2 linked regions of the Rhodopseudomonas palustris HaA2 genome follow. The protein of the gene in region 2 interacts with the protein of the main gene of each other region in a pairwise test. Links are inferred from orthologs where the notes say so. Each region holds a gene or a part of one and is shown on either strand. Other genes may lie near its edges.

Evidence for each region.
Region 1: the proteins of ndk (region 2) and RPB_RS21605 interact in binary tests that used the Escherichia coli proteins (3 or more experiments, as listed by UniProt). The link is inferred for Rhodopseudomonas palustris HaA2 from one-to-one orthologs.

Annotation. Positions count from the first base shown.
Region 1 is NC_007778.1:4,865,881-4,881,045, forward strand. Bases 8,189-11,032 are described here. They hold RPB_RS21605 (5-formyltetrahydrofolate cyclo-ligase), read right to left. Parts: upstream 9,983-11,032; coding sequence 9,395-9,982; downstream 8,189-9,394. Other genes in these bases: ppk2 (polyphosphate kinase 2), read left to right, coding at 8,189-8,249; RPB_RS21600 (TIGR00282 family metallophosphoesterase), read right to left, coding at 8,568-9,392; RPB_RS21610 (hypothetical protein), read left to right, coding at 10,369-10,827; RPB_RS21615 (hypothetical protein), read right to left, coding at 10,829-11,017. Outside these bases: RPB_RS21570 (hypothetical protein), read left to right, coding at 1-435; RPB_RS21575 (ATP-grasp domain-containing protein), read left to right, coding at 425-1,672; RPB_RS21580 (pyridoxal phosphate-dependent decarboxylase family protein), read left to right, coding at 1,669-3,129; RPB_RS24340 (YodC family protein), read left to right, coding at 3,601-3,780; RPB_RS21585 (hypothetical protein), read left to right, coding at 3,964-4,995; RPB_RS21590 (methyl-accepting chemotaxis protein), read left to right, coding at 5,443-7,134; more of ppk2, read left to right, coding at 7,356-8,188; RPB_RS21620 (rhodanese-like domain-containing protein), read right to left, coding at 11,243-11,635; RPB_RS21625 (methyltransferase family protein), read right to left, coding at 11,662-12,138; RPB_RS21630 (DUF3240 family protein), read right to left, coding at 12,337-12,642; RPB_RS21635 (efflux RND transporter permease subunit), read right to left, coding at 12,639-15,165. UniProt on the Escherichia coli protein: Involved in the removal of 5-formyltetrahydrofolate.
Region 2 is NC_007778.1:2,835,119-2,850,294, forward strand. What follows is about bases 7,990-10,844. They hold ndk (nucleoside-diphosphate kinase), read left to right. Parts: upstream 7,990-9,133; coding sequence 9,134-9,556; downstream 9,557-10,844. Other genes in these bases: RPB_RS12505 (ABC-F family ATP-binding cassette domain-containing protein), read right to left, coding at 7,990-8,957; RPB_RS12515 (Crp/Fnr family transcriptional regulator), read right to left, coding at 9,706-10,506. Outside these bases: RPB_RS12475 (LPS-assembly protein LptD), read right to left, coding at 1-1,743; LPS export ABC transporter permease LptG, read right to left, coding at 1,749-2,834; LPS export ABC transporter permease LptF, read right to left, coding at 2,848-4,014; RPB_RS12490 (leucyl aminopeptidase), read left to right, coding at 4,418-5,920; RPB_RS12495 (DNA polymerase III subunit chi), read left to right, coding at 5,935-6,387; RPB_RS12500 (hypothetical protein), read left to right, coding at 6,507-7,043; more of RPB_RS12505, read right to left, coding at 7,080-7,989; RPB_RS12520 (cold-shock protein), read left to right, coding at 11,059-11,262; purN (phosphoribosylglycinamide formyltransferase), read right to left, coding at 11,282-11,938; purM (phosphoribosylformylglycinamidine cyclo-ligase), read right to left, coding at 11,943-13,016; RPB_RS12535 (CDP-alcohol phosphatidyltransferase family protein), read left to right, coding at 13,283-13,828; RPB_RS12540 (DnaA ATPase domain-containing protein), read left to right, coding at 13,875-14,552; RPB_RS12545 (RNA degradosome polyphosphate kinase), read left to right, coding at 14,703-15,176. UniProt on the Escherichia coli protein: Major role in the synthesis of nucleoside triphosphates other than ATP. The ATP gamma phosphate is transferred to the NDP beta phosphate via a ping-pong mechanism, using a phosphorylated active-site intermediate.

The sequences.
Region 1 (15,165 bases), 2.0 Mb from region 2 along the record:
GACGGTATCGCCAAGGTGATCGCCGCGTCGCCGTCGCTGACGCTGCTGCCGCCGCAGCCGCGCCCCGAACACGGCGGCGAATTCGCCAACCCGTCGATCTTCGGCTTCACCCTCACGTCCGGCGGCGCGGCGCTGTCGCTGGCGCAGTGCCGCGCGATCCATGCGGCGCTGCGCGAAGGGTCGCCCGACGACCCGCCATGCCTGATCGGACAGCCGGTCGGCTGGGGCGGGCCCGGCCACGACGCCGTGGCGGCGCTGCGGATCTGCATCAGCGCCCGCCATGTCGTCGATGCCTTCGCGGCGCAACCCGGTCAGGCGCAGCACGCCATCGATCGCATCCTCGGCGACGCCGCGCGGATCGTGGCCAGACTTGAAACGCTGCTGCTGCCGCAGCCGGCCCCCACCACACCAGCCCAGGACCGCCATGCCCATTGAGACGCAGCAGCCGCCCGTCCCGCAGCCCATCGCCGACCGCATCGGCTTCGCGCGCCTGACCAAGCGCGCGTTCGACGGCGAGAATTTGTTTCCGCTGTGGCAGAGCCTGATGAGCAAGGTCGATGACGGCACCGCGACCGCCGGCGAGCAACTCGATCTGGCGCTGATCACGCAATTGTTCGGCCACAAAGAGGCCGGGCTGTCGGTGCAGACCGAGACGCTGGCGCAGCATCAATTGTTCCGCTCGCCTTGCGCGCGCGAGACCCCGCCGATGCGGGTGCTGGCACTCGCCGCCGACATCGACATGGGCGGCAACACGCCGATCGAATTTCTGCTGGAGAGCTCCGGCATCGAGCTGGTGACGCTGTATGTGGTCGACGGCGTGCCGCTGCCGGAGCCGCTGCCGGCGCACGATCTGGCGATCGTGATCGCCTCCGACTCCGAGGAATGCCGCGGCGCCCTGGCCAAGATCGCGGCGCGCGCGCCGAGCTGGCCGGTGCCGCTGCTCAATCCGCCGGATCTGATCGGCCATCTCGACCGTGACAAGCTGTACCGGCTGATCGGGGACATCGACGGCCTCGACATTCCCGCCACCGTTCCGGTCGGTCGCGACGCGCTCGTCGCGGTCGCGGTGGGCACCGCGGCGCTCGCCGACGTCACCAACGGCGTCGGCTATCCGCTCATCGTCCGGCCCCGCGGCTCGCATGCCGGCTTCGGCCTGGCGCGGATCGAGCACACCGCCGACCTCGCCGCCTATCTGGAAGAGCGCCCCGAGGAGGAATACTTCGTCGCGCGCTATGTCGACTACGCCAGCGACGACGGGCTGTTCCGCAAATATCGACTCGTCGTGGTCGACGGCAAGCCCTATGCCTGCCACATGGCGATCGCCGACCGCTGGGACATCTGGTATCTCAACGCCGGAATGGCGCAGAGCGCCAGCAAGCGGCTGGAAGAGGCGGCGTTCTTCCACACCTTCGATTTCGGCTTCGCGCGGCGGCATCGCACCGCGCTGGACGGCATGATCGAACGGATCGGGCTCGATTATTTCACCATCGACTGCGCGCAGACGCCGGCCGGCGACCTGCTGGTGTTCGAGATCGACAACACCGCGGTGGTCCACAACATGGACAGCCCGGAGCTGTATCCCTACAAGCCGCCCCAGATGATCAAGATCTTCGACGCGTTCGCGGCGATGCTGGAGCGTCGCGTGACGGCGCGTCGACAGAGCGTGGCGTGAGTGAGACGGAGCGCGCCGGAGGGCATTCCGGCGCGCCGAGCCTCGATCCCGACGACTGGGAGAGCCTCCGCGCCGATGCGCACCGGATGCTCGACGACGTCATCGACTCCATCGCCGATGTGCGCGAGCGGCCGGTGTGGCAGCCGATCCCCGACGACGTGCGCGCGCGCTTCGGCGAGACGCTGCCGCGCGGGGAAACGCCGCTCGGCGAGGTGTATCAGGAGTTCTCGAACAGCATCGCGCCCTATGCGACCGGCAATGTGCATCCCGGCTTCATGGGCTGGGTGCATGGCGGCGGCACCGCCGTGGGCATGCTCGCCGAGATGCTGGCCGCAGGACTGAACGCCAATTGCGGCGGCCGCGACCACATCGGCCTCGAGGTCGAGCGCCAGATCGTACGCTGGGTGCGCGAATTGTTCGGCTTCCCGAAGACCGCGAGCGGGCTGTTCGTCACCGGCTCGTCGATGGCGAACTTCATGGCGCTGCTGGTGGCGCGGACCGCCGCGCTCGGGCCGCAGGTGCGCGAGGGCGGACTATCGGGTGAACCGCTCACCGCCTACGCCTCGGCCGCGGCCCATGGCTGCGTGGTGCAGGCCGCCGATCTCGCCGGACTCGGTCGCGGCGCGGTGCGGCGGATCGCGTTCGACGCCGCGCATCGCATCGACATCGCCGCGCTGCGCCGGCGGATCGCCGAGGACCGCGCCGCCGGATTCAGGCCGTTCCTGGTGACCGGCTCGGCCGGCACCGTCGACACCGGCGCGATCGACGATCTCGCCGCGCTGGCGCAGCTCTGCCGCGACGAAGGGCTGTGGTTTCACGTCGACGGCGCCTATGGCGCGCTCGGGATGCTGTCGCCGCAGATCGCGCCGATGCTCGCAGGCTTGAGCGAAGCGGATTCGGTCGCGCTCGACTTTCACAAATGGGGCCAGGTCAATTACGACGCCGGCTTCCTGATCGTGCGCGACGGCGAGCAGCATCGCGCCACCTTCGCGGCGCCGGCCGCCTATCTACGCCGCGAGACCCGGGGGCTCGCCGCCGGCTCGCCCTGGCCGTGCGACTACGGGCCGGACCTGTCGCGCGGCTTCCGCGCGCTGAAGACCTGGTTCACGCTGAAGACCTACGGCGCCGAGCGCCTCGGCGCGATGATCGCCCACACCTGCGCGGTGGCGCGGCATCTCGAAGCCCGGGTGCAGCGCGAGCCGAAACTCGAACGACTGGCGCCGGTCGCCCTCAACATCGTCTGCTTCCGTCATCGAACGTCATCGGGCGATGCCGACGCGCTCAACGCCGAGATCGTCGCCGACCTGCACGAATCCGGGATCGCCGCGCCGTCTTCGACCACGATCGGCGGCCAGCTCGCGATCCGCGCCGCGATCGTCAATCACCGGTCCACGTGCGCGGACGTCGACCGGATGGTCGATGCGGTGCTCACATTCGGCGCGCAACGGCAGCGATAGGGCGTTTTCGAGCGATTGGATGCGGGCACGCCTGACGAGGACCCCATGTTTCAGGACGAGGACAAGGCCCGCGAAACCCTTGAGGCAGTGCGATGACCCGAAGGTCCCTTTTGTCATCATTGCGGCTCCTCTGATCCCGACAAGCTCGAAGGGACCAAGAAATCCCATCGCCCCGGCCTGTATTACTGCAACGACTGCAAAGGCCAGTTCACTGTGACCGTTGGCACCGTGTTCGAGCGGTCCAAGGTCCCTCTGACCAAGTCGTGGATGGCCGCGCATATGATGAACTCGGGCAAGAACGTTGCAGCCATCCATCAACAAGAAACATTGTTGGCCCGCCACTGTTTAGGCATGCGAAGCTACCTAATAAAAAAGGGGGCTCTCTATCATCAACGAATAGACATGCACGAGATTGCGTGCATTAATCTTGCCGTTGTTGTACTTCATAATTAATCGCCCAACGAGGCAGGGATGTCTCAGTTCAAGAAGTGTGACACCGTAAGGCTCAAGTCTGGCGGCCCGCTCATGACAGTGACAAATAGACAATCAAGTGGCGACGTATGGTGCGAATGGTTCGATAGGGAACAAGACTACACGCGAAACCGTTTTCACCAGACGCGCTTTCACCAGACGATGGGATGCCGGCTATAGGTTAAACCTGTTTCGATGGGCTAGGCTTTTCTTAAGCCGGGCCTTTCTTTCTGGCCGAAACCTCTTTCTTTCCAACCTTCATTTCCTGGTGCGGCTTTGGCTTCATGCGCACAAGCGCGCCCATAAGACGTGCCGTTCCAAATCATCTTCATTATCCTTAGACTTCGACATCGGAGTGATCCCATGGTGCAAAAGCGAACAGGAGGAGCCGGATTCTATATCAGTAAAGATAGCTCCAATCTCACCTTCGATAACACGATGGTATCCGGCTTCGACGTTCCAGTTCAAATCGAAGATGGCGCGGAGAACATAACATTTAACAACCTGAATATATCGAGGAGTTCTCCACGCAAATCGTTCCAAGCATTATCCACCGGGTATTCCGGCAAAGAGCAGTTCGACCCTAGGCGCGAAGCCCGCAAAGAAGACCCTTTTTATGGGGCGCGGCTAGTCGTGAATGAGGGGGCATACAAAAATCTTGCCGAGTTTGACAAACTGTCCGAGTCGTTCCTCGCGGACAATCTATGCACTCCTATCGCAGAGATAGACCCCGAGACAGGGCATTTGGTCCATAAACTGAAAGTTACCAAGGAGCTGCCCGACAGGCTGTGCTACGCGGCCTATGCTGTCGTCAATGACCTTCGCAACGCCCTCGATTTTGCCGTCTGTGCCAGTTGTGAAGTCTTGAACGGAAGGCCGGCTAAGAAGGCGTACTTCCCCTTTGCCGAAGGCCCCAAAGACCTCGAAGGTGTTTTCAGAAGGGATACCTATTCCGACATCCCCGTCGATCTGAGGCCCTTCCTCGCGTCTCTCCAGACTTACCCAACTGGGGATACTCATGAAGGCGGGGACGACCTCCTTAGGGCATTCGCTAAGATCGCCAACCCGAACAAACACCAAGTTCCACTCAGGCTGGGCGCTAGAAACCTGGATGGAGTGTACACCATCACCAATATGAACGCGATCAAGGCCATTGATGGCTTCGATCCCTATTGGGACAGATCGAAGAACGAGATTGTAGTCGCAAAAACGTCCCCCGATGGATCATGTGACTACAAGTTCGGCGCGCCCTTCTACATATCCTTCGCGGACACTGGCTTTCTGTCTGAGTATCCAGTCTCGGCTACGCTAAACGAGATTATGACCAAAGTTGACAGCATCGTGCTCGGTCTCGAAGCGGAGACCGCCCGAATCCTTCAGAAACGAAACACTTGATACGCCGGCCTGTCGATCATCGATTCTAGGCATATCATCACATTTGTTAAGTATATATGCGCACAATCCTTTTTAGGAATATAGTCCACGATTGAAAACCGGGTGGCGTATTGACAGGGTAAGCATGGTGCCGGCCGTACGCGTCCACTCACAAATCGAGCGGTCCGGTCTGATCCGACCAGAAACCGGACGACTCCGACTCGGCGGAGGCACTTGACGGTATCGGGAAACGCCATTACTGCCGGATCATCGATCGCCATACCCCTTTAGTCTATTACCGTCGGATTGCGAGACTCGTACCTGGTAGTTTTACGAAGCGTTCATGCGCGGGGATGATGTTGCGTCGCAATGAGAGCGATCTACCGCCGCTGCGCCCCTCATCCTGACCAGCCCCTCGATCCCGAGTCGTTCGTCGGTGACCATCCATAGCGGTCAAGGATATCGACGATGCCGACCAACTTCTCCATTCGCGCCAAGATCAGTCTTGTCGTTGGGTTTCTGCTGATCACCATAATCGGCATGGGAATACTGGCTGTCACAAAGACCCAGGCGATCAACACTGCAGCCGTCGATATCCAGAGCAACTGGCTGCCGCGCGTCCGCGCGCTCGGCGATCTGCGCGCCGAAGTCGTCACCTATCGCGCCATCGTTCGCTTGCACCTGCTCTCCGAAACCGCGGACACCAAGGCGGCGGTCGAAAATCGGATAGAGACCTCGGCGCAAGCGCTGCGGAAGTTTCGCGACGTCTACGAGAAGCTGATCGGCTCCGCCGAAGAACGCGCGCTCTACAACGAGTGGAGTGAGCAATGGAATCTCTACGAAAGCCAGATTCCGCGGGTCGTCGCGCTGTCGCGCGACAGCATCGGCCGCATCCCGCACGACGCCACCGCATTCAACGAGACCAAGGCCTATCCGATCTCGAAACAGGCGGACGCCATTCTCGACCGGGACATCGCCCTCAACAACAAGGGCGCCGACGAAGCCGGCCGATTCGCGAACCAGGTCCATCAGTCGGCCTTGATGCAGTTGCTGATCATCATCGGCGCCGCCATCGTGCTCGGCGGCGGGCTGGCGATCTATCTGGTGCGCGACGTGTCACGCGGCATCGATTCGATCGTGGCGCCGATGCAGGCGCTGGGTGCGGGCGACCTCGGCGCCAGCGTCCCGCACCAGGGCGAGGCCACCGAAATCGGCAAGATGGCGGACTCGCTGCAGCTGTTCAAGGAGGCCTTGATCGCCAAGAAGGCGGCCGACGAAGCCGCCATGAAGGACGCCGCCGAAAAGATCCAGCGCGGCCAGCGGGTCGACGAGATCACCCGCCACTTCGAGCAGATGATCGGCGAGATCGTCGAGACGGTGGCGTCGGCCTCGACCGAACTGGAGGCCTCCGCCGGCACCCTCACCGCCACCGCCGACCGCGCCCAGCAGCTCACCACCTCGGTCGCCGCCGCCTCGGGCCAGGCCAGCGCCAATGTGCAATCGGTGGCCTCGGCCACCGAGGAACTGACCTCCTCGGTGCAGGAGATCAGCCGCCAGGTCCAGGAATCGGCCCGGATCGCCGCCGAGGCGGTCGATCAGGCGCGCGACACCAATCAGAGCGTCGGCCAGTTGACCCAGGCCGCGGCGCGGATCGGCGCCGTGGTGGAACTGATCAACACCATCGCCGGGCAGACCAACCTGCTGGCGCTGAACGCGACGATCGAAGCCGCCCGCGCCGGCGACGCCGGCCGCGGCTTCGCCGTGGTCGCCTCCGAGGTCAAGGCGCTGGCCGAGCAGACCGCCAAGGCGACCGGCGAGATCAGCCAGCAGATCTCCGGCATCCAATCCGCCACCCAGGAATCGGCCGGCGCCATCATGCAGATCGGCCAGACCATCGCCCGGATGTCGGAAATCTCGTCGACGATCGCCGCGGCGGTGGAGGAGCAAGGCGCCGCCACCCACGAAATCGCCCGCAACGTGCAGCAGGCGGCGCAGGGCACTCATCAGGTGTCGAGCAATATCGGCGACGTGCAGCGTGGCGCCAGCGAGACCGGCGCGGCGTCCTCGCAGGTGCTGTCGGCGGCGCAATCGCTGTCGACCGAAAGCAACCGGCTGAAACTGGAAGTCGGCAATTTCCTCAGCAACGTCCGAGCCGCCTGATATCGCGAGCCGATCGATGGCCGCCCGGCCCAAAAACCGGGCGGCCATCCGCGCCAAATGTCGCACCGGGCCACCGCTGTCATACCTGCGACAAACACCGCGCGGCAGTTTCCCTCCGGCAGTCACGCCCGGAGACCAAAATGGCTCGAAAACCCGCCGGCAAGGCGACCAAGACAACCACCGCTGCGACCCGCAAGAAGCCCGTCAAAGCCGCGCCGACGATGCGGCAGCGGATCGAGGCGGAAATGCTCGACGGATTCGACGAGGAGCTGGAACTCGAAATCGACGACGATCGCCTCGACGCGCTGACCAACGAATTCGCCGGTCACTCGCCCGCCGACACCGTCGACCGCCGGATCTATTTCAAGGAACTGTTCCGGCTGCAGGGCGAATTGGTGAAGCTGCAAAGCTGGGTGCAGCATCAGGGCCTGAAGGTGGTGGTGGTGTTCGAGGGCCGCGATTCCGCCGGCAAGGGCGGCGTCATCAAGCGGATCACCCAGCGGCTCAATCCGCGGATCTGCCGCGTCGCGGCGCTGCCGGCGCCGAGCCTGCGCGAGCGCAGCCAATGGTACTTCCAGCGCTACGTCTCGCATCTGCCGGCCGCCGGCGAGATCGTGCTGTTCGACCGCTCTTGGTACAACCGCGCCGGTGTCGAACGGGTGATGGGATTCTGCACCGAGGCCGAGGTCGAGGAGTTCTTCCGCTCGGTGCCGGAATTCGAGCGGATGCTGGTGCGCTCCGGCATCGTGCTGATCAAATACTGGTTCTCGATCACCGACGACGAGCAGCAGCTGCGCTTCATGATGCGGATCAACGATCCCTTGAAGCAGTGGAAGCTGAGCCCGATGGACGTGCAGTCGCGGGCGCGCTGGGAGAACTACACCAAGGCCAAGGAAGAGATGCTGGAGCGCACCCACATCGCCGAGGCGCCGTGGCACGTGGTGCAGGCGGTCGACAAGAAGAAGGCGCGGCTGAACTGCATTGCGCATCTGCTCGACCAGATCCCTTACGAAGAGGTGCCGAGCGAGCGCGTGGTGCTGCCGCCGCGGATCCACCACCCCGACTATCACCGCACGCCGATTCCGGAGGAGATGTACGTGCCGGAGCGGTATTGAGCATTGCCGGACTTCGAATCTTGGATGGTGAGCAAGCGGCCGTTGTGACCTCTCCCCGCGCGCGGGGAGAGGTCGGCTTGCATCGCCAGATGCAAGCCGGGTGAGGGGGCATCTCCGCACAGCCGAGACGCAGTGCGCGCGTCGCCCCTCACCCCAACCCTCTCCCCGCGAAGAGCGGGGCGAGGGAGCGCGCTGTGCTCACTTGCACGTGTCGTTGGCAGGGTGCGCAAAGGCGCGTAGCGCTGTGCCCCCGCTCACAAGCCGAGCGCTGTGCGCGTGGGCTTCGCTGCGCTCAGCGCCACCCTACGGAACGAGCAGCTAACTCATCCAGAACCCCGGCACCGCCGGCTCCAGCCTTCCGCCGATACGGACCGGGGCGATGCGCAGCGCCAGGCCCGTCGTATCATCGGTCTCGACCGCGACGCCGCTCAGCGTCGCGACGCCGTTGGCCGGCTCGAACCGGCCCTGCGGAATGCCGGTGGTGAAGCGCTGCAGCGGCTCGTCCTTGTGCATGCCGATCACGGAATCATAATCGCCGGTCATGCCCGCGTCGGTCATGTAGGCGGTGCCGCCGGGCAGGATCTGGTGATCGGCGGTCGGCACATGGGTATGGGTGCCGACCACGAGGCTGACCTTGCCGTCGCAGAAGTAACCCATGCCCTGCTTTTCGCTCGACGCCTCGCCGTGGAAATCCAGCACGATGGCGTCGGCGGCTTCGCGCAGCGGACAGGCGTCGAGCTCACGCGCGACCGCGGCGAACGGATCGTTCAGCGGCTCCATGAACACCCGGCCCATCGCGTTGATCACCAGCACGCGGGCGCCGTTGCGGGTCTCGACCAGCGTGGCGCCGCGGCCCGGCGTGTGGCGCGGAAAATTCGCCGGGCGGATCAGGCGCGGCGCGCGCTCGATGAACACCAGCGCCTCCTTCTGATTCCAGGCGTGGTTGCCGAGCGTCACCGCATCGGCGCCGGCGTCGATGAAATCATTGTAGATCGCCTCGGTGATGCCGAAGCCGCCGGCGGCGTTCTCGCCGTTGATGATGGTGCAATCGAGCTGCCAGTCGCGGATCGCTCGGGGCAGATGTTCGGCGATCGCCGTGCGGCCGGATTTGCCGACGACGTCGCCGATGAACAGAATGCGCAAACCTATCGACTCCGGAAAATGAGCGTGTCGCGTTCCGTTATCACATAATCCAGCGCCACGTCGTGGGCGGCGGCGGGGACCGCCTCGATTTGCTGCACCGCAAAGGCGAGCCCCGCGGCGATCACCGGCTTCGAGCCGCGCAGCGCCGCGAGCGTGCAGTCGTAGTGGCCGGCGCCGTAGCCGATGCGGTGGCCCTGCGCATCGAACGCGGCGAGCGGTGCCAGCACGATGTCCGGAACCAGCTCCGGCGCGCCGGGTAGCGGCTCCAGGATGCCGAGTCGGCTGCGCTGCAGCGCCTCGCCCTCCGACCAGGCGCGGAATTTCAGCGGCCGTCCGGGCCCGGTCACCACCGGCAAGGCCAGCCTCGCGCCGCCCTCAGCAAGCGCGCGCATCAACGGCAGCGGATCGATTTCACCGCGAATCGGCACATAACCGGCGACGATCGCGCCCTCCGGCACCGCGAACGGCAGAGGCCTTGCGGCAATCACAACGGCGGCCGCGGCGCGGGCCTCGTCCGACAACGCCAAACGCCGGGCCAATGCCGCGGCGCGCAATTCATCCTTGGAGACGCTGTCGGAAAGTTCGCTCATCCCCGCTTATAGGCAGGGGCCGCCGGCCGGAAAAGCCGGGAGAGCACGAGGGAGGAGGAAGTGCGAAGCCACATGACCGTTGAAGCGCTCGATCCCGGAGTTCCCTACGAAAGTAGGTGGGCACCATGTGACCGGGTCCACGGACCCGGCCAGGGACAGTTCCCGGAAGGATCGATAAGGCCCCGGGGATATATGGCTCCTGACGCGAAACGCAGCCTCGCCGTCCCAATGTAGCGATGATACCGCTGCTTCGCCAGCCTCGCCTGCGCGTTTCGGTGGCGAGGCACGAACCCCTGACGCGCGGCGGCGTTTTCAGCTATTGAGGAATGCGTCCCAACCCTGTCGTCACGTCGCGCGATGTCGGAGAGCGACTCAACCGGATCACCATGGCTTCCAAGTCCAGCACCACGATTGCCCGCAAAGCCCGAACCCGGGCCGAGGCCGATTTCGCCACCTGGTTGATGATGGCGAAACTCGGCAGCTTCGACTCGCTGCCTCCGAATGCGCAGACGGTGCTGAACGGCTATCGCGAGCGGCTCGACCGGATGAGCGAGATCGAATCCAAGACGATCGCGGTGCGCGAGACCTATCAGGCCTATTACAGCGACATGGGCGGCACCGGCGACGCGCCGGAGCCAGAACCGCGCACCCCGCCGGCGGAGCCCGGCACGGCCCCGGTCGACAACGTCGTCCGCTTCAAGAAGCCGCCGAAGCCGCAGGTCACCCGCGCCGCCGATCGCGGCGCCCGCCCCGTCCCGCAGACCGGCCGCCGGCCGGTCCCCGCGCTGCTGATCTTCGCCGCGCTGGTCGCCGTCGTGGTGGCGTGGAAATTTCTGACGAAGTGAACTAACGACTCGGCTCACGCCGTCGTGTCAGGTCGCGATGACGTTGCGTCGCGACGACACGCGGACGTCGTGGAATCATCCCACCGATTCCGTAGATCAGCAGGACCAACCCTGTTACCAGGCCGATCGTCAGCGCCAACAGGGACAGCACGGGCAGAGCCATCCGGAACAAAATGATGATGTCCGACATTTGCTGGTACCTCGTTTGTCGAGGTCAAAGGCCGGCTAATCATTTGGTTCCTTGTACGCGTCGCATCAATGCCGGAACGGCAATTCGTCAATGCCGGCAATTCGCCAGCCTCGCGTCGCCGCCCCATTGTTTCGTCATGCCGAGATGCGCCCCTCGGGGCGCAAACCCGAAATCCGGACGCTCGGGGTACCTCGAACGTCGCGACCAGCAACTAACCGACAGCGCTCACATGCCGCGGTCGATCGGCTTTTCGATCGGTCCGCCGGCGTCGGTCCAGTCCTTGAACGCGCCGAGATTGTAGACTTCGGCGTAGCCCATGTCCTTCAGCACCTTGCCGGCCAGCGCCGAGCGGCCGCCGGAGGCGCAGTACACGATCACCGGTCTGTCCTTGGCGAGACGCTTGTCGTGAAACGCCGTGTCCGGATCGGCGCGGAACTCGAGCATGCCGCGCGAGATGTGCAGCGAGCCCTCGACCTTGCCGCTGTTCTCGACCTCGGGCGCGTCGCGCACGTCGATCACCACGGCGCCCTTGCCCATCATCTCGCGCGCCTGATCCGGGGTGACCCGCGGCACCGCCGCATTGGCGGCTTCCATCATCTGCTTCACATTGGTGGTCATTCAATTCTCCCTTTGACGGCTTGCGATCATCGGATCAGCCAGCGCGGCGTCTTCGACGAATACTCTATCCAGTCGTTGCCGAATTTGATCGCGAGATGGCGTTCCTCGCGGCGGATTGCGAGCCGATCGACCGCCACCGCCGACAGCAGCGCGAACACGATGAACCAGCCGTTTCCGAACGCCGTCCCGATGCCGATCAGCAGCCACGCATTGGCGAGATAGATCGGATTGCGGCTGAAGCGGAACGGCCCCCAGGTGACCAGCCGGTCGGCGGCGCGGTGCGGCAGAATGTTGGTGCGCGCGCGGCGCATGGTCAGGATCGCCCAGAGATCGACAGCGAGCCCCAGTCCCGCGATCGCATAGCCGATCAGCACCACCGCTTGCGCGCGCGGCACGGTCAGTGGCGCCACCACGCCGAGACCGATGGACGCGAGCGCCGCCAGCGTCAGCAGCATCGGCGGCCACGGCAGCCGGTTGGGACGGCTGGTCTCGGAAACGGTCATCGTGATTTCCGTCCTCGATCGTCGACGCAGGGCAGACAACGACGCGGCGCACGCCTCGGCTGAAACGCAAGCCCGATCGCCGGCGACCGCGCCATGTCTTGTCTCGCGGCGCTCTAATCGAGAAATACGAATTCGTCTATATGTTATTGTGAAGCATCCCGGCGGCGCCGCCGTCGATCGCGTGATGTCGGCGCTGGACTAAAGGGTCCCGGCCGCCGTCACGGCGGCGATCCGCCATGTGACGTCACGCCCCGCCATCCCGGCGCGAAGCGCGTCGAGCAGGCTGCGGATGTCGTGCTCCGGCGCGGTCACCACGATCTCGACGGCGAGCCTGTGGCCGCGGACCCGCTCGATCGAGCTGTCGTAGGCGACGCGGTCGCCACAGCCTTCGACCTCGCGCGCAACAAAGCCGGCCTGCGCGGTCGGTCCGTGCGCCAGCATCGCGGCGACCAGGTCTTCTTTCAGCGCCATCGGCGCGACCAGCGTCAGCATCACCAGGCTCATGCCGCCTTCTCCGCCACGATGCCGAAACGGCGATACAGCACCGGCAGGATCACCAGCGTCAGCAGCGTCGACGACACCAGCCCGCCGATCACCACGATCGCCAGCGGACGCTGCACGTCGGCGCCCGGGCCGGTGGCGTAGAGCAGCGGCACCAGCCCGAACGCGGTGATGCTGGCGGTGAGCAGGATCGGCCGCAGCCGGCGCTGCGAGCCGAGCTCGACGATCTGATCCGGCGACAGGCCCTGACCGCGCAGCGTGTTGAAATAGGTCACCAGCACCAGCCCGTTCAGCACCGCGATGCCGAGCAGCGCGATGAAGCCGACCGAGGCCGGCACCGACAGATACTCGCCGGAGACCAGCAGGCTGAACACGCCGCCGACCAGCGCGAACGGAATGTTGACGAACACCAGCAGCGCTTGCCGCAGCGACGCGAAGGTGACGAACAGCAGCAGGAACACCAGCGCCAGCGCGATCGGCACCACGATGGCGAGCCTTGCGGCGGCGCGCTGCTGGTTCTCGAACTGGCCGCCCCAGACGATGCGGTAGCCCTCCGGCAATTTGACCCGCGCGGCGACCGCGGCCTTGGCCTCGTCGACGAAGCCGACCAAATCGCGACCGGTGACGTTGCTCATCACCAGCGCCAGCCGCTGCCCGTTCTCGCGGTCGATCTTGACCGGGCCGTCGATCCGCTCCAGCCGCGCCACATTGGTGAGCGGCACCGATTTGCCGTCGGCGATCACCAGGCTGAGGCCGGCGAGCCGCGCCGGCGATTCCCGCAAGGCGTCGGTGCCGCGGATCGAGATCGGGGTGCGGCGGCCCTCCTCGACGACGATGCCGACCGGCTGGCCGTCGATCTGGGTGCGCAGCGCGCTGGTGAGCTGGTCGACGTCGAGCCCGAGCCGTCCGGCCTGCAGCCGGTCGATCCCGATGCTGTAATACTCGAAGCCCTCGTTCAGCGTGGTGCGGACGTCCTCGGCGCCCTTCAGCGTCTTCATCGTCGCCGTGATCTGTTCGGCGAGGCTGTTCAGCGTGGCGATGTCGGTGCCGAAGATCTTCGCCACCACGTCGCCGCGGGCGCCGATGATCATCTCCTGCACGCGCATCTCGATCGGCTGGGTGAAGCTGAAGCCGATGCCGGGAAACTCGGCGAGCGCCTTGCGGATCTCGCCCATCAGCCAGTCCTTGTCGTCCGGCCGGCGCCATTCCGACGGCGGCTTCAGGATGACGTAAGTATCGGTCTGATTGAGCCCCATCGGATCGAGGCCGATTTCGTCGGAGCCGACGCGCGCGACGATGCTCGAAACCTCGGGCACCGCCGCCATCACCGCCTTCTGAATCTTCAGGTCGAGATCGACGCTCGCCTCGAGGCTCACCGAGGGCAGTTTCTCGACGCTGAGGATCGGCGTGCCTTCCTCCATCGTCGGCATGAAGATCTTGCCGAGCTGGACATAGGCGAAGCCGGTCGCGACCAGCGCCAGCACCGCGACCGCCAGCACCGCCTTTTCGCGGCGCAACGCGAAATGCAACACCGGCGCATAGGCCGCGCTGATCTTGCGAACCAGCCAGGTGTCGTGATGGCCGGAGGTGCGTAGCAGCAGCGACGCCAGCACCGGCACCACCGTCAGCGCCAGCAGCAGCGAGGAGCCGAGCGCGAACACGATCGACAGCGCCACCGGAATGAACAGCTTGCCTTCCAGCCCCTGCAGCGTCAGCAGCGGCAGGAACACGATGACGATGATGGCGATGCCCGACGTCACCGGCACCACGACTTCGCGCAGCGCCTGGTAGATCCGGTGCAGCAGCGGCACCCGCGCGCCGTGGCGGTCGTGCGCCAGATGCGAGACGATGTTCTCGACCACCACGACGGCGGCGTCGATCAGCATGCCGATCGCCACCGCGAGCCCGCCGAGGCTCATCAGGTTGGCGGACATCCCGGCCCAGCGCATCAGCACGAAGGTGGCGAGCGCCGACAGCGGCAGCGTCAGCGCCACCACCAGAGCGGCGCGCCAGTCGCCGAGAAACAGGACCAGCAGCAGGATCACCAGCACGGTGGCTTCGAGCAGCGATTTCGACACCGTGCTGATGGCGCGGCCGACCAGATCGCCGCGATCGTAGAACACGTCGAGCGTCACGCCCTTCGGCAGCGTCGGCGCGAGCTCGGCGAATTTGGCGCGGACGCCCTCGACGACGTCGCGGGCATTGGCGCCGCGCAGGCCGAGCACCAGGCCCTGCACCGCCTCGCTTTGCCCGTCGCGCGTCACGGCGCCGGAGCGGGTGATGCTGCCGATCCGCACCTCGGCGACGTCGCGCACCCGCACCATGCCGCCGTCGCGCGAGGCCAGCACGATGTTGCGCAGATCGTCGAGCGTGCGGACCTGGCCGTCGACGCGGACCAGCAGCACTTCCTCGCCGGCGGACAGCCGGCCGGCGCCGCCATTGCGGTTGTTGGCCTTGATCGCCTTCTCCAGCATGTCGATGGAAATGCCGCGCGACGCCATCGCCAGATTGTCGGGGACGATCTCG
Region 2 (15,176 bases):
GTTCGGACGAACGATGACCTGCGCGATCGGTTCGATCGTCGTGGTGCCCCAGGGCTGCACGTTGATGAAGGGGTAGCGATATTCGAGACCGATGGTCGGCATCACCCGGAACGCCTGGGTGTCTCCGACAGGGAGATAGTTCGACACGCCGGGCTGATTCGAGACCGAGGAATCGATCGCGTCCATGCGGATCGATGCGAATGGGGTCCAGATCTGGCCGTAGGGGTCGGTGAACGACCGGCGCCATTGCGCCTCGGCCGTTGCACGCGTGTAGGTGCCCGGAATGCCGCGCAACAGGCAGCTCGACGGCATGCGCGCAGCCGGATCGGCCGATGTGTTCAGACAAAGGCTCGTCGTATTCGCGATCGTCGTGATCGGGTCGAACTGCGCCGTCTGGCGGGAGAGGCTGGTGAAGTTGGTCTTGAAGCTGACTTCGCCGCCGAAGATGTTGCGATCCAGAGTCTTCGAATAGTCCAGCACCGGGTGGATGACCGGAATCTGGCCCTGAATGTCAGCCGATGCCCAGCCGAGATAGTGAATCGCCCGCAAATCGAAATAGGAGCGGTTGCCGACGCCGCTCAGATAGATCTGCGAGGTCGCTTCGGTGCTCTGGTTGAGGAAGCTGCCCCAACTGTCGCGATACTGCGCGAGCCTGTAGTCGAGGAAGAACGCACGGTCGGACAGCAACACGCCTTCCCAGCCGAACACCCATTTGTCGTTCAGCGCGAATTCGCCTTTGGTGTCGACGCCGCCACGCAACGAGCGATTGCCCGGCGCGCTTCCGAACGCCGCGGGGTCGGACTGGCTGATGCCATAGGCGCGGATCTGATAGGCGCCGTCCATCAATCGCTGCCGGAACTCGCCTTGCATCAGCACGCCCTGCTTGGTCGTGATCCGGGGCGTCAGCGTGACGTCGTAATCCGGTGCGAGCGCCCAATAGAACGGGATTTCGAAGCCCATCCCGAAGGTCGTGTTGGTGGTGTAGAACGGCATCAGGAAGCCGGTCTTACGCTTCACCGTCGGATCGGGCGTCGAGAAATACGGCAGATAGGCCATCGGAACGCCGAAGAATTCGAGCTGGGCGTTCTCGAAATACAGCATTTTGTCGACTTGATCGTGGATGATCCGGGCGCCCTTGACCTGCCACAGCGGCGGCTTCTTCGGATCGTCCCGGCACGGCGCGCAGGCGGTGTACACGCCGTTCTGAAACACGTTGTAGTCGCCGTCGGTGCGATCGGCGCGCGACGCTGCGATACGGGTGTCTTCGGCGGTGTCGACGCGCAGCGAATCGACGAAACCGTCGCGGTAGTCGTCGCTCAGATCGAGCATATTGGCGTAGGTGATCTTGCCCGTCGCGTCCGTCATTCGGACGTTGCCTTCGGCGCGCAGACGCTTGGTGTTCTGGTCGTAGACCAGGCGGTCGGCTTCGACACTGGTTCCGTTGAAGAACATCTGGACGTTGCCGACGGCGGACACCCGCTGGTTGTTGTAGTCGTAGTTGACCTCTGTCGCCTGGACGAGCATCTGCCCGTCCGTCCCCGTCTGGGGCGGACGCGGCCGGGCCGGGCGCGGATTATAGGTGTAGCTCTGCGCTTCCGCCGACGAGATCGACGCGAGGTCGGCCGCGCCTGCCAGCAGCAGGGCAGCCAACGGAATCGCACAACTGGCCATGAGGGAGCGCTTGCTGCGCACGATGGTGCGGCGCGGCAAGGCGAACAGCTCGTCTCGGAGGGCGGCGATCATGGCCACTACCCGTCCTCCTGGTACAGCAAAGCCAAAAAACCAGCGAGGCCGCCCACACAGACGGGCAACCACGCTGCAGCAAGCGGATGCATCAACTCAGCCTTGCTCAAATCCTCAGTCACTTTCGACAGGATATAGAGCAGAAAGCCTGCCCCCACGCCACTCAAAACCATCTTTTGCACGCCGCCGAAACGGAAGAATCGCAAGCTGACAGAAGCAGCTAGCATCACCATCGCGGCCAGCAAAAACGGCTTTGCCAGCAGCTTGTGATACTGCAAACGATACCCCGCCGTCGCGAACCCGGAGCTCTCCGAGGCTTTGATGTAGGACGGGAGTTGCCAAAAAGACACACTTTCGGGCGTGGCGAAGCTGTTCCGAACCTGCGCGAGCGTCAGCGCGGTTGGCAGCCGCAGGGTCGCCTGCTCCTCCGGTGCGGAATCGAGGGTGTATTTTCGAACGTCTTTCAACAGCCAGTAGCCGGGTTCGAGCACCGCCTCGCGGGCCTCGATTCGGTCCTTGAACTGAAAATCGGGCTCGAACCGGAACACGCTAATTCCGCTCAGCACCGCTCCCTGCTGCTGGCTCCGCGCGGCATTGATGATCGACTGCCCCTCGGGACTGACCTGATTCATCCAGAACCCGTTGGCATCCTGCAAACTGCCCGAGCCCTGGCCGAACAGTTCGGCCTCCATCTGCTTGGCGCGTTCCTGCATATAGGCCGACATCGGGTTGAAGACCGCGCTGGCGAACACGCCGAGCGCGAGCGCGCTCCACAGTGCCGGGGCGATGAACTGCCAGGCCGACAGCCCAGCCGCTCGCGCGATCACGAGCTCGAGTCGACGCGACAGGGCGAGGTAGCAGGTCATGCCGCCGATCAGGATGCAGAACGGCAGCAGCCGTTCGAGCAACTGCGGCACCCGAAAGAACGAGGCCTGGGCGATCACGAAGGCCGACACGGAGAGACCGCCGGCGCGACGCAACAGATCGATATAGTCGACGAACACCAGCAACACGAACAGGCCGAAGAACACGCCGAGAGCCGACGAGACGAACCGGGCAGCGAAATAGCGTCCGAGCGTGTTCAAGACCATGGCGGGCACCGCATCACGCCGGCATCGGCCGCCGGACCAGCCGGCTGAGCGAAGCGGTGAGGGCGTTGAACGCGTCGACCAAAAGGGTCGGCGGTTCGATCACCACGTTGCGCCGGATCAGCCAGACGCTGGCGGCAATTGCAACGGCGAGCAGCAGATATTGCAGGCCGGCGATATAAGGCGTGTGGTTGGCGACCACCGACAGCGCAAATCCCGCGAGCCTGACGACGAACGCGCACAGAACAGCGCCGATCATCGAGAAGTTTCGACTCTGGCGCGTGGTTCGCGGCATGCCCAAGAACGCGAACGTGACCGCTGCGAAGAAGAACGGATAGATCGGCGCCAGCAGGCGATCGTGCATCTCCGAGCGGAATTGGGTCGGCAATTGTGCCAGCAGAGGATCCTTCGGATCCGGCCAGATCAATTCCCACAGGTAATGCTCGCGAATTCCATAGGCGACGTCGCGGGCTCGCGAGAATTTCGACATATCGAAGGCGTAGCGGCTGAAGGCGACCAGCGTCGGCTCCTGCTTTCCGCCCTGAAACCGCTCCAAATGGCCGTCCTCGAGCACGAGGAAGGAGCCATCCTTGTTCTTCAGCACCGTGCCGTGGTCGGCGATGATGCTGACGCGATCGGCGGGATCGCGGCGGTCATCGATGAACACACCGACGAGAAGCCCGCCCGCCTGCCGCTCGCGAACGCGGATCGTCAGATTTTGCTCGAGCTGCGCGAAGCGGCCCGGCTGCAGCACGTTGGCAAGCACGTCGGCGGTGATCTCGGCGTCCCACCGGGCGATGCGGCGCAACCCGTCCGGCGCGATATAAGAGCCGATCAGAGTGACGAGTGCAGCGACGAAGATCGTGGCATAGACGAACGGCCGAAACAGTCGCAGCGGTGACAGGCCGGCGGCGTTCATCACGATGATTTCGGAGTCGGTGGCGAGTCGGTTCAGCGTATGCGCCACCGCGATCATCAGCGCGATCGGGGCGATCACCAGGATCAGGACGGGCACCGCAAGGCCGGTCAGGCCGAGGAAGGTCACGATGGTCTGGCCCTGGCTGGTCATCAAATCGATGCCACGCAAAGCCTGGGTGATCCAGATCACGCCGGTGAGGCTGGCCATGACGACCGCGAACGACGTCAGAGTCGTGCGGAAAATATAGCTATCGATGGAGCCCATCGGCCGGCGAAATCCCCTGCGCCCAATTCGATCCCCGCCAGGATTCGATCCGAATCCTCCCCAGGCGGCGATCGTGCGGGCTGTCCCACGATCGCATTACCATCTGTCTGATCTGTCAACAAAATGGCTGACCGGCGGCGGCTTCCGGATATGGTTAATGTTGCCCGAGTGTACCCCGCTCGCCACGGTAGGGGGTCGTGAGAGGTGTTTTTGTACCGCTTATAAGTCCAGGGGAGATTGGGATCCGGCGAGCCGCCGGGACATATCGTCGATGCGTTCCACGGCGCCGGGATGCGGCGATCGCGATGCCGGCTTGACTTGACGACGCAGGGCACCAAAACAACAGGTTGCACCGCCTGCCGGATTCCGTCACTGCCCGACAGCCCCATTTGGAGGAATGCCCATGCCCGACGCCGTCAAGGTCGGCTTCGTCCCGTTTTCCGTTGCCGCGCGCGGCACGCTCGTTGTGCTTTGCGACGACGCGCTGAAATTCGGCCCGGCGACCAGCAAGGCGCTGGGGGTCGCGGTCAGCACGGTCAAACGGGCGGTGGCGGCGAGCCAGTTCAAGGGCAAGTCGGGCTCTGCGCTCGACCTGTTGGCGCCCGAGGGCCTCAAGGTCGGACGGCTGGTCGTGATCGGGACCGGGAAGGCGGCAGCACTCAAGGACTACGACGTCCTCAAGCTCGGCGGCGCAATTGCGGGCAAGATCGGGGCAGGCGACACGGCCGTCACCGTGATCGCCGAGCTGCCGGGCGGCGCGATGAAGCCCGAGCAGGCCGCGGCGATCGCCTCCGGCATCCTGCTCCGGGCCTACAAGTTCGATCGCTACAAGACCAAGAAGAAGGACGATGACGCGAATGCGCTGAACGCCAACGTGTCGATCGCTGTTGCGGACGCCGCCGCGGCGAAGAAGGCATTCGCGCCCGACAGTGCCGTCGTCGACGGTGTGATCCTGGCGCGCGAACTCGTCAACGAGCCGCCGAACGTGCTGTATCCGGAAGAATTCGCCAAGCGCGCGGCGCAGCTGAAGAAGCTCGGCGTCGACATCCAGATCCTCGACGTCAAGGCGATGACGCAACTCAAGATGGGCGCGCTGCTCGGGGTGTCGCAGGGCTCGGCGCATCCGGGCCGCACCGTGATCATGCGCTGGAACGGCGGCAAGCGCGGCGAACAGCCGGTCGCCTTCGTCGGCAAGGGCGTGTGCTTCGACACCGGCGGCATCTCGATCAAGCCGTCGGCCAGCATGGAAGACATGAAGGGCGACATGGGCGGCGCTGCCTGCGTCGTCGGCCTGATGCACGCGCTCGCCGCGCGCAAGGCCAAGGTCAATGTGATCGGCGCCATCGGTCTGGTGGAGAACATGCCGGACGGCAACGCGCAGCGCCCTGGCGATATCGTGACCTCGATGTCGGGCCAGACCATCGAGATCATCAACACCGACGCCGAGGGCCGTCTCGTGCTCGCCGACGTGCTCTGGTACGTGGCGCAGAAGCACAAGCCGAAATTCATGGTCGACCTCGCCACGCTGACCGGCGCCATCATGGTCGCGCTCGGCACCGATCACGCCGGCCTGTTCTCGAACAACGACGAACTCGCCGAACGGCTGACTGCGGTCGGTGTTTCGACCGGCGAGAAGGTGTGGCGGATGCCGCTCGGTCCGGAATACGACAAGCAGATCGACTCGCAATTCGCCGACATGAAGAACACCGGTTCGCGCAACGGCGGCTCGATCACCGCGGCGCAGTTCCTGCAGCGCTTCGTCGACAATACGCCCTGGGCGCATCTCGACATCGCCGGCACGGCGATGGGCGCACCGAAGAACGACATCAACCAGAGCTGGGGTTCGGGCTACGGCGTGCGGCTCTTGAACGCGCTCGTCGCGGAGTACTACGAAGCCAAGAAGTAATCCGATCCGATGCGATGACCGAGGTCCTGTTCTATCACCTGCAGGGACGGACGATCGAGCAGGTGCTGCCGCCGTTGCTCGAGAAGTCGCTGGCGCGCGGCTGGCGGGTGGTGGTGCAGGCCGGCTCGGAGGAGCGCGCCGATACGCTCGACGCGCATCTGTGGACCTATCGTGACGATTCGTTTCTGCCGCACGCGACCTGGCGCGTGGCCGACGCGATGCATCAGCCTATCGTGCTGACAGCCGAAGAGAGCAATCCGAACGCCGCCACCGTTCGGTTTCTGCTCGACAATGCGGCGTTGCCGGCCGACGCGGAAGGCTACGAGCGGATGGTGTTGCTGTTCGACGGCGACGATGAAGACGCCGTCGGCATGGCGCGCGATATGTGGAAACAGAGCAAGTCGCGTGGCTTCGAGGTGACCTATTGGCAGGCCGATGCCGCCGGCCGATGGCAAAAGCGGGAATAGCTGGGCGACGCCGTTAAGGTTATTCTGGTATCCTTGCAACTGCGCGGAGCCGGTCACGGTCGTGCCGTAAATCGATGTTTGGACAGATGCTTACGCTGCGGGATGGGACCCAATCGATCGTGCAACACAAGCTTCCTTACAGGCCAGTCCTGCTCACCCTGGTGCTGGCGACCCCGCTGCTCGCCGGCTGTGCTGGCGGCTCGGACCTGCTGTCACGCGATGCCGACTGGTTTGCGCGGCCGGGCCGGGTTTTCATCAAGAACATCTCGATCGAGACGCCGCCGCTGACACCCGACAAAGCGGTGACGGCGGAAGACCTGATCTCCGCCGACGGCATGTGTCCGGGCATGGCCCAGCCCGGCGCGGCCGACGCCAACGCCAACGCGCAGGGGGGCGACCCTGCCGCTTCGACGATGGCGCGTGGCGGCACGGTGGCGCTCGGCCACACCGAATGCGACGTCGCCCGCGGCGCCGGTGCGCCTGACGGCGTCAACCTCTCGACCAACGAGCGTGGCCAGCGCGTCGCACTGCTGACCTATTCGCGTGGTCCGCGCGCCGGAATCTATACCTTCACTGCAGGGCGGCTGACGTCGATCGAACGCGCACCGGAGCCGGCGCCGCAACCGCGAGCCGCGAAGAAGCGCAGTAGGTCGTAGCGGCGACGCTACCGCCACGGCCGTAAGCTTCGCGTCTCAGCCTTGCGCCTTGTCGTAGGCCGAGCTCGCGTCCAGCCATTGTTCCTCGGCCTTCTGCAGCGCAGCTTCGGCTTTCGCGCGCGCGCCGGAGAGCTGTGCGGCCTGTTTCGGATCGCGCGTGAACAGGTCCGGCAATGCAAGCGCTGCATCGATCTTGGCGATGATCGCGGTGATCCGCTCGATCTCGACTTCTGCGTCGGCGATCTGCTGCTTCAGCGGTACGCGCTTCTCCGACTTCTGACGTGGTTGCTTGGCGCCGGTTCCGTCCGCGGCTCGCTCCCTGGGCTCGCGCGAACCGCTGCGGGCGCCGCGTGACGACAACACGGCGCGGCGGTAGTCGTCGAGATCGCCGTCATAGGGCTTCACCTTGTGATCGGCGACCACCCACAATTGATCGGCGCAGGCGTCGATCAGGTAGCGATCGTGCGACACCATGATGACCGCGCCCGGAAAGTCGTTGATCGCCTCCGCCAGCGCCGCGCGGCTGTCGATGTCGAGATGGTTGGTCGGCTCGTCGAGAATGATCATGTTCGGGCCGTAGAAGGTCGCGAGGCCCAACAGCAACCGCGCTTTTTCGCCGCCCGACAGACTCTTCACCAGGGTGTCGGCGGCCTTGCCGGAAAACCCGATCTGGCCGGCGCGGGCGCGGATCTTGCTCTCGGGCGCGTCCGGCATTAGCTTGCGGATGTGGTCGTAGGGCGAGCCATCCTCGTTGAGCTCGTCGAGCTGGTGCTGGGCGAAGTAAGCGACCGACAGCTTGTCGGCTCGCGTCACCGTCCCTGAGAACGGCGTCAGCCGATCGGCCAGCAGCTTCACCAGCGTCGACTTGCCGTTGCCGTTGGCGCCGAGCAAAGCAATGCGGTCTTCGGTGTCGACGCGCAGCGTGACATGACGCAGCACCGGGTGTTTGGGGTCGTAGCCGATCGAGACGTTGTCGGCGGCGATGATCGGCGGCGACAGCGTCTTCTCCGGCGCGGGAAAGACGATGTCGGGCACGTCGTCGCTCACCAGCCGCGTCACCGGCTTCATCTTCTCCAGCATCTTGACGCGCGACTGCGCCTGACGCGCTTTCGAGGCCTTGGCCTTGAAGCGGTCGACGAATTCCTGCAGGTGCTTGCGCCGGGCTTCTTCCCGCTTGGCGTTCTTGGCGTCGAGCGCCTCCTTGTTGGCACGGAATTCCGCATAGGCCGAGTAGGTGCCGCGGAAATGCACCAGCCGGCCGCGATCGAGATGCAAGATCTCGTTCACCGAGGTGTCGAGCAAATCGCGGTCGTGGCTGATCACGATCACCGTGCGCGGATAGTTGGCGAGGTGATCCTCGAGCCACAGCGTGCCTTCGAGATCGAGATAGTTGGTCGGCTCGTCGAGCAGCAGCAGATCGGGCGCTGCGAACAGCGTCGCCGCAAGCGCCACCCGCATCCGCCAGCCGCCGGAGAATTCCGAACAGGAGCGCGCCTGGTCCGCCGCGGAAAAGCCGAGGCCGCTGAGAATGGCGGCGGCGCGCGCCGGGGCCGAATGCGCGTCGATGTCGACCAGCCGGGTCTGGATGTCGGCGATGCGATGCGGATCGTGCGCGGTCTCCGCCTCCGCGAGCAGGGCGTCGCGCTCCAAATCCGCCTTGAGCACCACTTCGAGCAGGGTCTCGGGCCCGTTGGGCGCTTCCTGCGCGAGGCTGCCGACGCGCCAGCGCGGCGGCATGGTGATGCGCCCGGTCTCGGTCGCGAGCTCGCCGCGGATGGCGTGAAACAGCGTCGACTTGCCGGCGCCGTTGCGGCCGATGAAGCCGACCCGGGCACCCGGCGCGATCTGCACCGTGCTCTGGTCGATCAGCAGCCGTCCCGCGATCCGGACCGATATGTCGGACAAAGTGAGCATGGCGCGTTTTGACCGGGACGGGCCTCAAAGGCAACCGGGATCAGGGCGATTGTGATCGGCCGCACGCGCGACAGGTGGGGAGGGCGGCGTTCGTCTGGTGGCGCGGCTTGCCGTGCCGCGGCGGCGCCGATATAAGCGCGCAACTCTCCCGCCCCAAGCGTTTCAAGGACATTTCCATGGCTGTTCAACGAACTTTCTCGATCCTCAAGCCCGATGCGACCGAGCGCAACATCACCGGCGCGATCAATGCCCTGATCGAGAAGGCCGGCCTGCGCATCGTGGCGCAGAAGCGGATTCACATGACCCGCGGCCAGGCCGAGACCTTCTATGCGGTCCACAAGGAACGCCCGTTCTTCGGCGAACTGGTCGACTTCATGACCTCGGGCCCGGTCGTCGTGCAGGTGCTCGAAGGCGAGGGGGCGATTGCGAAGTATCGCGACGTGATGGGCGCGACCGATCCGTCGAAGGCCGCGGACGGCACCATCCGCAAGCTGCATGCCAAATCGATCGGCGAAAACTCGGTGCACGGTTCGGATGCGCCGGAGACCGCTGCCATCGAGATCGCGCAGTTCTTCGCCGGCAACGAAATCGTCGGCTGAGCCCCGCACCACACCACGTCCGCGGACCGCTGATCGGGCGGCCGCGGTCGTGGCAATCGGGTCGGCCTTGCTGAGCGGGGGACCCGTCCTCGCTGTGCCGTCCCTGTTCCGGAGGGCGTCTCCGCACCTGGTCGGTGCGGGACGGAGCCTCAAGCCGTGCCCGCGATGACGCCGCCGTCGTGCCCATGGGAGCACGCGTCGGAACCCTTGGCGTGATCGTGGCCGTCATGCGTGATCTGCGTCCACGCATAGGCGTCACGCACGATGTGGTAGCAATCGCAGGCGCGGTTTTCGAGCCCTGGCCGATCGATCACGCGCACCGCACCGCGGGTCTTCTGCACGATGCCTTCGGTCTCGAACTGCAGCAGCGCATTGGTGATACTTGCGCGGCGGACGCCGAGGCTGGCGGCCAACAATTCATGAGTGATGTACAGCACGTCACTCTGGATGCGATCGTTGGCCAGCAGCAGCCATCGCGCCAGACGCTGATTGATCTCGTGGCGGGCGGCGCACAGCACGCTCTGAGTGTTCTGAGCGATCAGCGCGGGGACGTAGCGCAACAACTGCTCGCGGATCTGCGGCCGGCTGGCGATCACGCGCGCGAGATCCTCGGCCTCGATCCGCAGCGCGGTTCCCGGCATGGATACGATCGAGCGCTGTGACGCAACCGACGCTCCGAGGACCAAGGGAACTCCGACATATCCGAACACGCCGACCATTGCGGTCTCGACGTAGTCGGTGCGGCTTCCGGAAACGTGCGAAACGAGACCGTCTTCAATGAAGTGAATGCACTCGACCGGCCGGTTGGCCTCCTGCAGCACAGCGCGTCCCTTGAATTCGACCGGCCGCAGCATCGGCTTGAGGGCCTGAAAATCCTCGGGTGACAGCTGCGCAAGAACGCGGTTCTTCACCGTCGAAGGGCAATGGTTGTTGTTGATGTCGCTGGACACGATCAGGATGATCTCCTCGCACGCGGGGTGTTTGTCAGGTTGCGAAGGGAACCGGCCGTGGCCGATTCAGGGCAACACTAGTCAAGTGTGGTCCGCATGAACATCTTGCCGGGTGTTCAATATTGTCGCACGCGCCGAGATGTGAGCCGTGCAGAGCCGCGCGGGAGGGCGTTTCGATGTCGCCGCCTCGCCACCAAACGCGACCAGCAATCAGCTCGGAACCGTTGGAAGCGCGCCATTGGTGGCGCTGCCAGATCGCGCGGGGCGGCTGCCACAATGAAGAGCGGCCCGGCGCAACTATGCGGCGCTTATATCTGCGGCACTCGCAAGGCTTGCTAACCCGGAAAAATCATGTTGCAATTGACCCGCAATCGAATGTGGGCCGTTCGGCTTTATGTTTCGCGACTCGAAAATCAGGGCTTTGCAGTCGGGGCTTGAATATCACCTCGGATATCAAGTCTTGCAGCAGGCAGCGCTTACGGGATCGCCGTTTGTGGCGTGGCACGCGGATAGCGCGCCACGTCTTTTTTGTGTCTAGACAGGAGACAGGCGATGCAAAAGGGCACCGTCAAGTGGTTCAACCCGACCAAGGGTTATGGTTTCATCCGTCCTACCAGCGGCGACAAGGACGTCTTCGTCCATATCTCGGCGGTCGAGCGCGCCGGTCTCAGCACTCTGAATGAAAACCAGGCGATCGAATACGATCTGGTCGAAAATCGCGGCAAGACCTCGGCGGAGAACCTCAAGCTCACGTGAGCAGGTTCGATCGTCTCGATCAGTTCTCCGACGGTACGATCAGCGCCTGATCATGCGGGCCACTCGAGGTCGATCTGCACAGATCGCCCTCGAATCGCGTTTGGCCGGATGCCACCATCTGCAGGGCTCTCGGATAGATCCGGTGCTCGATCGCCAGGACGCGGTCGGCCAGCGTGTCGGCGGTGTCGTCGTCGTGCACCGGCACCGCGCCTTGAATCACGATCGGTCCGGCGTCGGTTTCCGCGATGACGAAATGCACGGTGGCGCCGGAAATCTTCACGCCGGCGCGCAGGGCCTGACCGTGCGGATCGAGGCCCGGGAAGGACGGCAGCAGCGACGGATGAATGTTGAGCATCCGGCCGTACCAATGATTGACGAAATCCGCCGTGAACAGCCGCATGAAGCCGCCGAGGCAGATCAGCTCGATGCCGCGTGCGTCAAGCGCCGCCTGCAACACGGCTTCGAAGCCGGCGCGATCCTTGCCGAACGGCTTGCTTTCGATCACCAGCGTTTCAATCCCGCTGCGTTGAGCGATCGCAAGGCCGCCGGCGCTCGCGGTGTTGGCGATCACGACCGCAATGTCGGCAGGGAAGCCGTCTTCGGCCGCGGCTTCGATCAGCGCGGCCATGTTCGACCCGCGCCCGGAAATCAGGATGGCGACACGACGCTTGCTCACGCGATCACCAGGACAGGTCGAGGTGACCGTCGTAGACGACGCGATGTTCGCCCTTCGCCGCGATCACTTCGCCGAGCAGATGCACGCTCTCGCCGCCCGCGGTCAGCGCCTCGGTGACGGCGTCGACGGCGTCCGCCTTGACGATCGCGATCATGCCGATGCCGCAATTGAAGGTGCGCAGCAGTTCGAGTTCGGCGATGTCGCCTTGTTCGGCCAGCCATTTGAACACCGGCAGCACCGGCAGCCGCGGCAGGTCGATGCCGACGCCGAGATGCTTCGGCAGCACCCGCGGGATGTTGTCGGTGAAACCGCCACCGGTGATATGCGCCAGCCCCTTGATCGCGCCGGTGGTGCGGATCGCCTGCAGACAGGATTTCACGTAGAGCCGGGTCGGCGTCAGCAGCGCTCCGCCGAGCGTCATCACCGGCGAGAACGGCGCCTTGGCGTCGTAGGGCAGGCCGGATTTTTCGACGATCTTGCGGACCAGCGAAAACCCGTTCGAATGCACCCCGGATGAGGCCAGCCCGATCACCGCGTCGCCGGCGGTGATGTCGGGGGAGGGCAGCAGCGTGCCGCGTTCCGCCGCGCCGACCGCGAAGCCGGCGAGATCATAGTCGCCGTCCTTGTAGAGGCCCGGCATTTCCGCGGTCTCGCCGCCGATCAGCGCACAGCCAGACTCGCGGCAGCCTTCGGCGACGCCTGCGACGATTTCGGCCACGGCCTCGGGATCGAGTTTGCCGCACGCGAAATAGTCGAGAAAGAACAGCGGCTCGGCGCCCTGGACGACCAGATCATTGACCGACATCGCGACCAGGTCGATACCGATCCCGGCGTGCACCCCGGCCTCGATCGCGACCTTGATCTTGGTTCCGACGCCGTCGGTCGCCGCCACCAGCACCGGGTCCTTGAAGCCCGCGGCCTTCAAGTCGAACAGTCCGCCGAAGCCGCCGATTTCGGAGTCCGCGCCGGCCCGGGCGGTGGCCCGGACCATCGGCTTGATCAGGTCGACGAGGCGATTGCCGGCGTCGATATCGACGCCGGAATCGGCATAGGTGAGGCCGTGCTTCCGCTCGGTCATGGCCGGCTCCCGCAAGAAAAAGGCGCTGCGCGGCAACGATTGCCGCCCGGCATCGAGCCGCCGCCGATGAACCCCCGTCGATCGCGCTAGACCTAAGTCCCGCTTGTCCGCGTCCGACCAATGGTTTTGGGGTGGTTACGTCGGATTCCGCCGGCGTGCAATGGCTCGCAAGGGGACCCAGCATGTACTATGTAGACAACCAGCCCCTCCCGCCGTCGAAAGTCGAATGGTTTCGCCGGATCTGGGCTGGAAGCCGGGAACGTCGCGTGAGCATTCCGAATATTATTACCCTGGGCCGGATTCTGCTGGTGCCGGTCATCGTCTGGGCCATTGCGTCGAATGAAATGGCAGTCGCGTTCGCGGTCTTCGTGATCGCCGGCGTCAGCGACGCGATCGACGGCTTTCTCGCCAAGCGTTTCAACATGAGCAGCGAGCTCGGTGCGTTGCTCGATCCGCTGGCCGACAAGGCGCTATTGGTGTCGATCTACGTGTCGCTCGGCATCTGGGGCGCGATCCCGCGCTGGCTGGTGATTCTGGTGGTGTCGCGCGACATCATGATCGTGGGAGCGGTGATCATTTCCTGGCTGTTCGGCAAGCCGGTGCCGATGAAACCGTTGATGGTCTCGAAACTGAATACGGTGGCGCAGGTCGGATTTGCCGCATTGGTGCTCGGTGCGCTCGGCTTCGGGTTCGAGCCGGCGCCCTATGACCTAGTCTTGATGATTCTGGTGACGCTCTTGACGTTGCTTTCGGTCTCCTTCTATCTCGTGGAGTGGACGCGGCATATGAGCACGATCGAGCCTGGCCACTGAAACGCGTCGGCCGGCCGCGCAGTGCGGGCCGGCATGGAGCGACCCCGTGGTAGTCCGCGTACAACCCCGTCAACTGGCCCTGGACCTGCCGCACGCCGAAAGCCTGTCGCGCGAGGACTTCCTCGAAGGCACGGCCAATTCCTCGGCGCTGAGGCTGATCGAAAGCTGGCCCGACTGGCCGAACCGCATCATGCTGCTGGTCGGACCGGAGGGCAGCGGCAAGAGTCATCTGGCATCGATCTGGGCCGAGCAGGCCGGCGCGCGATCGACCTCGGCTCAGGCGCTGACCGCGGCGAACGTCCCCGGCGAGCTCGCCACTGGCGCGCTGGTGGTGGAAGACCTGACGCCGGGCAGCTTCGACGAGCGCGCGCTGTTTCATCTGATCAATCTGGCACGTGAAGACGAGGCCTATGTTCTGATCACCGCGCGGCTGGCCCCTGCGGCATTTCCAGCCGACTTGCGCGATCTGCGGTCCCGGCTGAGGGCGGTGCCAGTGGTGACCCTGCTGCCGCCCGACGATGCATTGTTTCGGGCGCTGATCGTCAAATTCTGCGCCGACCGCCAGATGAGCATCGACGCCAATCTGGTCGGCTATCTCGCCAACAGAATCGACCGGTCTTTCGCTGCCGCGCGTCAGACGGTGGAGCGGCTGGACACCGAGGCGCTGCGTCTCGGCCGGCCAGTGACCCGAGCGCTGGCGGCGGACGTCCTGCGCAACGACTGAGCCCCTGCGGCATCCTTGCCGGCCGGCTCGGCTTGACGCGATCTTCGCTAAGTCCCTCAATGTCATGGAAACGTCTTGCGTGTGCAGCATTGTCTCGCCGCACCGCCACCTCCGGCACGACGACCCCGCATCGCACTGGACCGACCTCTCATGGACTCCGACCAAATCATTGTCATCGAAGAGAAAAATGGTGAAGCCGAGCCGGCGTCCGTGGTTGCCGCCGGGCCGGAACGCTTCATCAACCGCGAATTGTCGTGGCTGCATTTCAATCGGCGGGTGCTCGAGGAGGCGGTCAATCCCTCCCATCCGGTACTCGAGCGCGTCCGTTTTTTGTCGATTTCGGCCAACAACCTCGACGAATTCTTCATGGTGCGAGTCGCCGGCATCAAGGCGCAGGTCCGGGAAGGCATTACCGAGCGCAGCCCGGACGGGCTGACGCCGGCCGAGCAATTGGTGCTGATCAACGAGGCGGTCTCGCGCCTGGCGAGCGACCAGCAGGCGATCTGGCGTGACCTGCGCGGGATTCTGACCGAGGCCGGCATCGTGCTGCTCGACGGCCGCGACGCCACCAAGTCGCAGCGGGCGTGGATCGAGGATCATTTTCTCCACAACATTTTTCCGCTG